3 regions of the Pinisolibacter sp. DMC100 genome follow, and region 1 is predicted to be linked to each of the others. Evidence: predicted binding sites of a transcription regulator. Region 1 holds the regulator's gene; each other region holds the start of a gene.
What was found. Region 1 encodes LexA, which represses DNA repair genes until DNA is damaged. Its sites were predicted from a motif close to TGTTCNNNNTGTGTTCNG; they were not measured.
Positions count from the first base shown of each region.

Region 2: recA (recombinase RecA) is a predicted target of LexA. The motif match lies at 1,655-1,672, and genes of this name have one in related genera.
Region 3: ACT541_RS01785 (helicase-related protein) is a predicted target of LexA. The motif match lies at 1,762-1,779, and genes of this name have one in related genera.

Region 1 covers NZ_JBQUZT010000002.1:385,865-389,143, forward strand. The annotation lists gene ACT541_RS10675 (ComEC/Rec2 family competence protein) at 1-1,145, shown strand, start outside; gene lexA (transcriptional repressor LexA) at 1,398-2,126, opposite strand; gene ACT541_RS10685 (hypothetical protein) at 2,389-3,279, opposite strand, start outside.
Region 2 covers NZ_JBQUZT010000009.1:48,547-51,825, reverse strand. The annotation lists gene ACT541_RS19310 (tryptophanase) at 43-1,491, shown strand; gene recA (recombinase RecA) at 1,723-2,802, shown strand; gene alaS (alanine--tRNA ligase) at 3,029-3,279, shown strand, end outside.
Region 3 covers NZ_JBQUZT010000001.1:362,714-365,992, forward strand. The annotation lists gene ACT541_RS01785 (helicase-related protein) at 1-1,498, opposite strand, end outside; gene leuC (3-isopropylmalate dehydratase large subunit) at 2,073-3,279, opposite strand, start outside.

The DNA of each region.
Region 1 (3,279 bases):
TGCCCTTCGGGCTCGAGGCGCTGCCGCTGTGGGTGATGGGGCTCGGGATCGACTGGATGGTGGCGGTCGGGCGCTGGACCTCGGCGCTACCGGGCGGCGGCGGTCTCCTCGGCGCACCGCACTGGGCGGCGATGCCGCTCGGCGTCGCGGCGGTGCTGTGGCTGTCGCTGTGGCGCTCGCGGATCCGCCTCGTCGGCCTGGTGCCGGGCGTGCTGTCGATCGTCCTCCTCGGCTTCGGCCCGCGGCCCGACGTGATGATCGGCCGCCACGGCTCGCCGGTCGCGGTGCGCGGCGACGACGGGCGGCTGCACGTGCTGGCGACGAAGGACGACGCCTTCGACACGGCGATCTGGCTCGCCGCCGATGCCGATCCGCGCGACCCGCGAGCGCCCGGCATCGCCGACGGCTGGCGCTGCGACGCGATCGGCTGCGCCTTCGTCCGGGGCGGCGAAGGCGCGGTCGGGACCGGCGCGAGAGACGTGGAGTCGAGTGCGGAGACGTCGGTCGAAGGGCTCGCCGACGGGCGAAGTGAGGGCGCGCGCGGCTCGGCAGGCGGGCCTTCGTCCGATCGGGGGCGGCCGCCTCTGCGGGTCGTGGTGGTGCGCCATCCGCGCGGCTTCGTCGAGGACTGCGGCCGCGCCGACATCGTGATCTCGGCGCTCGCCGCCCCGCCGGGCTGCGCCGCGACGAGCCTGGTGCTCGACCGCGTCGCCCGGGCGAAGACCGGCGCGGTGACGATCGACGTGGCGGCGGTGCCGGTGCCCGACGGTGTCGAGTCGGACGGCACGCGGGCAGTCGAGGCGCTCGGGCGCGGGGCGAACCGGAAAGATGCGTCGCCGTCGGCCGGTGCGGTCGACCCGACGCAGGACGATGCGGCGTCCGCACCCGAGGACGGGGACCGATCGCGACCGGCAGGGCCTGCCGAGGTCACGGTCGGCGAAACGAAGCCGACGAAGAAACGTCTCACCTTCTCCGTGACGCCGAGCCTGCCGGCGTCGCCGCGGGCATGGACGCCACGAGACCCGAACGCCGTCCATGCGCTCGCCGAGGTGACGGCCGATCCGCCGGACGGCGGCGCATCCGCCGCGCCGGCGCCGGCCGAGGCGGACCTCTCCGATTCCACGGCGGTCGGCGCCGATCCCTAGACGGTCTCATGGAGCCCGAGCGCCCGGGAGGCCGGGAGGCCGATGGAAACCGCGCGAGCCTCGACCAACGATGCGGGACCGCCGCGAGCCAGCGACGCGCACGACGACTGGTGAGCCCGTTCATGGATCGGCAGAGCGACACACCTCCGCAGCCCGAGAACGATGCGTCGCCTGCTCCCGGGCCGGATCCGTCTACCGTCGGCCACCCCGAGCGCACGACGCGTCCACGCGCGGGGTGGCCGACGCGCGTCGTCAGTAGCGGCGGATGAGGCCGACGAGGCGGCCCTGCACCTTCACCCGGTCGGGGCCGAAGATGCGGGTCTCGTAGGCCGGGTTGGCGGCTTCGAGGGCGATCGAGGCACCGCGCTTGCGCAGGCGCTTCAGCGTCGCCTCCTCCTCGTCGACGAGGGCGACGACGATGTCGCCGGAATCGGCGTTGTCGCCGCGTTTGATCAGCACCGTGTCGCCGTCGAGGATGCCGGCATCGATCATCGAATCGCCGCGGACCTCGAGGGCGTAGTGTTCGCCGCCGCCCAGCAGGTCGAAGGGCACCGGAATGGCGTGGGTATAGGTCTGGATCGCCGAGATCGGCGTGCCGGCGGCGATGCGGCCCATGACCGGGATCGACACGACCTCCGCCGTCTCCTCACCGGCGGGACCCGGCATCGCGGTCGGCCGCGGCTTGCCGAGCGTGCCCTGGATCACCGAGGGCGAGAAGCCCTTCGAGCCCGGCGCGCGGGCGGGGCTGGCGAGGCCCGGCGCCACCGAATCCGGCAGGCGCACCACCTCGAGCGCCCGCGCCCGGTTGGGCAGGCGGCGGATGAAGCCGCGTTCCTCGAGCGCGGTGATCAGGCGGTGGATGCCCGACTTGGAGCGAAGGTCGAGCGCGTCCTTCATCTCGTCGAAGGAGGGGGGAACGCCGTCCTCCTTCAGACGTTCGTGGATGAACATCAGAAGTTCGAACTGTTTGCGCGTCAGCATGACCCCGTTCCCTCGCCAGCCGGCGCGACGCGATCGGCGTCCGCCCCGGCATGTTCCATCCCCGCGGACCCCGAAGAAGCCCCGCACTCGAACGTACCCGTCCGCACCATGCACTCCCACCGGCCTCTTCGGCCGGTCAGGCAGGCGACTCGCGATGGGTACAAATCACGAACTCACGCTACGCGTTCTGCGGATGTTCCGCAAGGGGGAAGCGTGAACGGCGCCGTTTCGCGCCGTGGAACGGCGTTTCGGCGCACGTCCCTCACCGCAGCTTCAGCAGCTTCCATCTGCCCGCGACGGGAATCGGCTCGAGCCACGGCGGCATGATGCCGTGGCGCAATGCTTGCGCAAGGCCCGCGGGGGCGCGGGCGGCGTAGCGTTCGAAGTCGGCCTGGCCGGGGCAGTAGGCGACGTGGGTGACGGCTCGCCGGGCGAGCACGGCGCGGGCCTCGTCGGGGGGCGAGAGCCAGGCGGCGAGGGCGTCGGCGTTGCCCTGCGTGTTGCGGTGATAGGGCGCGGCGAGGACGGCGTGGCGGGTCAGGCCCAGCACGTGGCCGCCGGTGTCGATCGTCGTCAGGGCGAGACCGGGCGGGGCGGCGCGGTCGAGGGCGGCGAGTTCGGCCGTGTCGAGACAGGCGAGGCCGGCGAGATCGGCAGGCGCGAGCGCGGGGCTCGCGGGCAGGACGACCACCCAGAAGAGCGACAGGAAGGGCAGGGCCGCCGGCAGGAGAGCGAGGCGCCAGCGCGGCGCGTCGAAGCGGGCGAGGTGGCGGCCGAGCGCGGCCAGCGCCCAGCCGGCGGCGGCGAGCGCCGGGGCGGAGGTCGAGGTCGCGGCGCGCACCTGCCACACCGTCGCGGCGAGGCCGACGGCGACGACGCCGGCGAGCGCCAGCCAGCGGACGCGGGCGACGCCGGTCTCGCGGGCAGCCGCGACGAGGGCGACGACGAGCGAGACGGCGATCGGCGCCACGGCGGCGCCGGCGGCGGCGGGATCGAGGGCGGCGAGACGGCGGAGCGACAGCGCCTCGGGCACGTCGGCGAGCCAGAAGTCGACGACGAGGCGGGGAACACCGGCGAGCGGGTCGGCGAGGCACTGCGGGAAGACGGCGACGAGGAGCCCCGCCAGCGCCGCGCCGAGGACGGCGAGGCCGAT
Region 2 (3,279 bases), on a different contig from region 1:
CTGACGCTGGGTGAAGCCCACGATCACCGGACAGGGGGAACAATGGCGAAGGTCAGGTTCGCGAGCGGCGAGAACGTGCCGCTGGAAATGCACAAGGTCCGCATCGTCCAGAAGCTCGAGCTGCCGCCGATCGAGGCGCGGCTCGCTGCCGTCTCGGAGGCCGGCAACAACACCTTCCTGCTCAGGAACAGGGACGTGTTCATGGACATGCTGACCGATTCCGGCGTCAACGCCATGTCCGACCAGCAGGTCGCGGCGATGATGGTGGCCGACGACGCCTATGCGGGCTCCGCCACCTACGAGCGGCTCGAGGCGAAGCTGCGCGAGATCTTCGGCCTGCACTACATCCTGCCGACCCATCAGGGGCGGGCGTGTGAGAACATTCTGGCGCAGGTGCTGGTCACGCCCGGCTCGATCGTGCCGATGAACTACCACTTCACCACCACCAAGGCGCACATCGTGCTGAACGGCGGCATGGTCGAGGAGATCATCGCCGACGCCGGGCTCGAGGTGACGAGCGACGTGCCCTTCAAGGGCGACATGGACATCGCCAAGCTCGAAGGCCTCGTCGCCACCCACGGCGCCGAGAAGATCGCCTTCGTGCGCATGGAGGCGGGCACCAACCTGATCGGCGGCCAGCCGATCTCGCTTCGAAATCTCGCCGAGATCCGCAAGGTCTGCGACGCCAACGGGCTGATCCTGGTGCTCGACGCCAGTCTGCTCGCCGACAATCTGTGGTTCATCAAGACGCGCGATCCGGACTGCGCCGATCTCACCATCCGCGAGATCACGCGGAAGATCGCCGATCTCTGCGACATCATCTATTTCTCCGCCCGCAAGCTCGGCTGCGCGCGCGGCGGCGGCATCTGCATCCGCGACGAGGGCCTCTATCGCCGCATGCGCGGCCTGGTGCCGCTCTACGAGGGCTTCCTCACCTACGGCGGCATGTCGGTGCGCGAGATCGAGGCGCTGACCGTCGGTCTCGACGAGACCATGGACGAGGACATGATCAGCCAAGGCCCGCAGTTCATCGCCTACATGGTCGACGAACTGGTGAAGCGCGGCGTGCCGGTGATCACCCCGGCGGGCGGCCTCGGCTGCCACATCGACGTCATGCGCTTCCTGCCGCACGTTCCCCAGGCGCAGTACCCCGCCGGCGCGCTCGCCTCGGCGCTCTACATCGTCTCGGGCGTGCGCGGCATGGAGCGGGGCTCGCTGTCGGAACAGCGCAATCCCGACGGGACGGAGGTCTATTCCAACATGGAGCTGCTGCGGCTCGCCATGCCGCGGCGCGTCTTCACCCTGTCGCAGGTGAAATACGCCATCGACCGCATCGACTGGCTCTACCGGAACCGCGAACTCGTCGGCGGCCTGACCTTCGTCGAGGAGCCGGAGATCCTGCGCTTCTTCTACGGCCGGCTGGCGCCGATCGGCGACTGGCAGGAGAAGCTCGTCGCCAAGTTCCGGGCGGATCTCGGCGACAGTCTGTGAGGGACGGGCGCGGGGAGGCGCCCGAGCGAATCGCCGACGCGGGGAGGTCCCCGCGTCGGTCGGTACCGGGCTCGGCGCGCGCGGCCCCGGCCACCATGAACACCGCGCGAACACTCATCCGATTTCGTAATTGAATCAAATTGATGGACGGGGCTTTACGAACGAGAACAAAGTGTGTACATTGACCTGACTTTGAACGACAGCCGAACGCGTGCGACAAGGAGCAGGACGATGGCACAGGCTTCACTTCGCCTCGTCGAAGGGGATGGTATGGACAGGACCAAGGCTTTGGACGCGGCGCTCCAGCAGATCGAGCGCAACTTCGGCAAAGGGTCGATCATGCGGCTCGGCCAGGGCAAGGTGGTCGAGATCGAGACGGTGCCGACCGGTTCGCTCGGGCTCGACATCGCGCTCGGCATCGGCGGCCTGCCGCGCGGCCGCGTCGTCGAGATCTACGGTCCGGAATCCTCGGGCAAGACGACCATGGCGCTGCACTGCATCGCCGAGGCCCAGAAGAAGGGCGGCGTCTGCGGCTTCATCGACGCCGAGCACGCGCTCGACCCGATCTATGCCCGCAAGCTCGGCGTCAATCTCGACGACCTGCTGATCTCTCAGCCCGATGCCGGCGAACAGGCGCTCGAGATCGCCGACACGCTGGTGCGTTCCGGCGCGCTCGACGTTCTGGTGGTCGACTCGGTCGCGGCGCTGACGCCGAAGGCGGAGCTCGAGGGCGAGATGGGCGACAGCCTGCCCGGTCTCCAGGCACGTCTGATGAGCCAGGCGCTGCGCAAGCTCACCGCCTCGATCTCCAAGTCGAAGACCATGGTGATCTTCATCAACCAGATCCGCCAGAAGATCGGCGTGATGTTCGGCAACCCCGAGACCACGACGGGCGGCAACGCGCTGAAGTTCTATGCCTCGGTGCGTCTCGACATCCGCCGCATCGGCGCGATCAAGGATCGTGACGAGGTGATCGGCAACCAGACCCGCATCAAGGTCGTCAAGAACAAGATGGCGCCGCCCTTCAAGGAGGTCGAGTTCGACATCATGTACGGCGAGGGCGTGTCCAAGGTCGGCGAGCTGATCGATCTGGGCGTCAAGGCCGGCGTGGTCGAGAAGTCGGGCTCGTGGTTCTCCTACGAGAGCCAGCGCATCGGTCAGGGCCGCGAGAACTGCAAGCAGTTCCTGCGCGACAATCCGACGGTCGCCAACCGCATCGAGGCGGCGATCCGCCAGAACGCCGGTCTCATCGCCGACAAGATCATCCCGACCGGAACCGCCGAGGACGAGGACGGTCCGGTCGCAGACTGAGCCGGGCGAGGAACGGGTCGAGTTCGGGGCGGGTGTCTTCCGCCGTCGGACCGGCCGGGACCGTCGCGGTTGTCGTCGGGGGCCTCCGCACCATCTGATCAGAGCCGCGATCTTCACGATCGCGGCTCTTTTCATGGCCGATCATGCGGCACGCACATGGACAGGCGGGCGGTCGACCGTTAAAACCTGCGACCTGAGTTCAGACCCGAGAGGACCCAGTTCCGACATGAGTGGCGTCAACGAGATCCGCGCGACCTTCCTCGACTATTTCGCCAAGGCCGGCCACGAGGTCGTGCCGTCGAGCCCGCTCGTTCCGCGCAACGATCCGACCCTGATGTTCACGAACGCCGGCATGGTCCAGTTCAAGAACGTCTTCACCGGGCTGGAGCGCCGCGAGATCCCGCGGGCCGCCACGTCGCAGAAGTGCGTCCGCGCCGGCGGCAAGCACAACGACCTCGACAACGTCGGCTACACCGC
Region 3 (3,279 bases), on a different contig from region 1:
CGTCCTCGCCCTCGGCGCTGGCGTCTGCGACGAAGCGGAACCCCTGGAGGTGTCCGACGCGATGGCCCTCGACGATCACGTCGCCACCGTTGGAGATCTCGGCTTCGATCATGGCATTCTCTCTCAGGCGTCTCATCAGGACGGAAGTGCGCCGATCCACGAAACGCCGGGTCAGGCTCTCGTGCAGGGCATCGGAAAGTCGATCCTCGATCGCGCGCGTCTTGTCGCGCCAATGGACGGGGTCCGTCAACCAGTCGGGACGATTGGCGACGAAGGTCCATGTGCGCACGTGCGCGATTCGGGCCGACAGAGTATCGATGTCCCCGTCGATCCGATCCGCCTCGGCGAGCTGCCGGGCGAACCAGTCGGAGGGGATGGTGCCCTTTTCGACGAGGAATCGAAAGAGGGTCGCGACCAGATCGGCATGATTGGCGGGCGCGATCTTGCGATAATCGGGCACCTGCGCCACGTCCCACAACAGCGCCACGCGTTCGCGGCCCTGCGCCAGACGCATGACGTCGGCATCGCGCACCGCCAGATCCAGCGCCCGCTGGTCGTCCGCCTCCGGCGCCCGCGTCAGGCCTTCCTCGCGCGGCGCCTGGTCGAGACTGCGCCGCAATGCCGCGATCGACGCGAAGTCGAGCGCCGGATTGCGCCACTGGAAGCGCTGCAATGCGTTGAAGCGATGGGCCTCGAGCTGCTCGACCAGGTCGTCGGGTAGCGGATCGACCCGGCCCGTCACCCCGAAGGTGCCGTCGCGCAGATGCCGCCCGGCGCGCCCTGCGATCTGACCGAACTCCGCCGCCGTCAGGCCGCGGTACTGCCAGCCGTCGAACTTGCGGGAGCCGGCGAAGGCGACGTGGTCGACGTCGAGGTTCAGCCCCATGCCGATCGCGTCGGTGGCGACCAGGATGTCGACGTCGCCCGACTGGAAGAGCTCGACCTGGGCGTTACGGGTGCGGGGGGAAAGCGCCCCCATCACCACCGCCGCGCCGCCCCTCTGGCGGCGGACCAGCTCGGCGATGCCGTAGACCTCCTCGGCCGAGAAGGCGACCACCGCCGTGCGGGCGGGCAGACGCAGCAGCTTCTTCGACCCGGCGTAGGTCAGGAGCGACATGCGCGGCCGCGACACCACGATCAGGCCCGGCACCAGCTTCTCGAGCAGATCGCGCGCCGTGGCGGCCCCCAGCAGCAGCGTCTCGTTCTTGCCCCTGAGATTGAGGATGCGATCGGTGAAGACGTGGCCGCGTTCGAGATCGCCGGCGAGCTGCACCTCGTCGATCGCCACGAAGTCGACGTCGGCCGAGCGCGGCATCGCCTCGACGGTCGAGACCCAGTAGCGGGCGTGTTTCGGGACGATCTTCTCCTCGCCCGTCACCAGCGCCACGGCGTGCTTGCCGGCGCGCTCCACCAGCTTGCCGTAGACCTCGCGGGCCAGCAGCCGCAGCGGCAGGCCGATCAGACCGGTGCGGTTGGCCAGCATCCGCTCGATCGCCATGTGCGTCTTGCCGGTGTTGGTCGGGCCGAGCACGGCCGTGACCGTGCGCGCACGAGCCGAGCGCGGCAATTGAGGCAGCGAGGCGAGGTCGGAGGGACGAGGCGCCGAGGTGGTCGTGTTCACGTGGTCGAACCGGAACGGGTCGCGACGGGCGGATCGGAGAGCGACCCTTAGCACGGGGCCGCAGCGATTGCGCCCCCTTAATCGTTTCCCGCCGACGACGGTACGTCGCCCGCGCCCGCCGTTCACCCCTCCGTGGCAACCGGAACGAGTCTGGAACGAACCCGGCCCGAATCGCTGACTCGCTCCGATTCCAGATTCGTTCCCCACGAGATCTGGTGCCGACGCCCCGCCGCCGCACCAATTTCCGAATCGTCGTCAGACACTTGACGCGAGATGGTGAACGCACGGCAACCGCTTCGTCCCGTCTCGGGACGGCACTCTGCAGGACCGGCGAGCCACAACCTTCACGAGTCCGTCGAGGTTGCCGCGCCGACCGCCGCCACGGCCCGAACGACGAAAGAGGCCGGGGTCTCCCCCGGCCTCTCGCATGTCCGATGTGGTCGCTCGCAGATCAGTCGAGATCGCGGATGTCGACGAAGCGGCCCTTGATCGCGGCGGCGGCGGCCATGGCGGGGCTGACCAGATGGGTGCGGCCCTTGAAGCCCTGACGGCCCTCGAAGTTGCGGTTCGAGGTCGAGGCCGAACGCTCGCCGGGTGACAGCCGGTCGGCGTTCATCGCCAGACACATCGAGCAGCCCGGCTCGCGCCATTCGAAGCCGGCCTCGATGAAGATCTTGTCGAGACCCTCGGCCTCGGCCTGTTCCTTGACGAGGCCCGAGCCCGGCACGGCGAGCGCGCGCACGCCCTCGGCCACCTTGCGGCCCTTGGCGACCGCGGCGGCCGCACGGAAGTCCTCGATGCGGCCGTTGGTGCAGGAACCGATGAAGACCGTGTCGATCTTGACGTCGGTCATCTTCATGCCCGGCTTCAGATCCATGTACTCGAGCGCACGCTGCTTGGAGATGCGCTTGGTCTCGTCGGCGATCGCCGCCGGATCCGGGATCGGCTGGTCGATGGCGATGACGTCTTCCGGCGAGGTGCCCCAGGTGACGTTCGGCTTGAGCTTGCTCGCGTCGATGTGGATCTCGGCGTCGAAATGCGCGCCCTCGTCGGAGAACAGCGTCTTCCAGTAGGCGACTGCGGCGTCCCACTTCTCGCCCTGCGGCGCCTTCGGCTTGCCCTCGAAATAGGCGACCGTCTTGGCGTCCGGCGCGATCAGGCCGGCGCGGGCGCCCGCCTCGATCGACATGTTGCAGACGGTCATGCGGCCCTCGATCGAGAGATCCATGATCGCTTCGCCGGCATATTCGATGACGTAGCCGGTGCCGCCGGCGGTGCCGAGCTCGCCGATGATCGCCAGCACGATGTCCTTGGCGGTGATGCCGTGCGGCGCCTTGCCGGTGACCAGCACGCGCATGTTCTTGGCCTTGGCCTGGACCAGCGTCTGGGTGGCGAGCACGTGCTCGACCTCCGACGTGCCGATGCCGTGGGCGAGCGCGCCGAAGGCACCGTGGGTCGAGGTGTGGCTGTCGCCGCAGACGATCGTGGTGCCGGGCAGGGTGAAGCCCTGCTCCGGACCGACGACGTGGCACACACCCTGACGGATGTCGAAGGCGTCGTAGTATTCGAGGCCGAAGTCGGCGGCGTTGCGGGCGATCGTCGCCACCTGCAGCGCCGATTCCGGATCGTCGATGCCCTTGGAACGGTCGGTGGTCGGC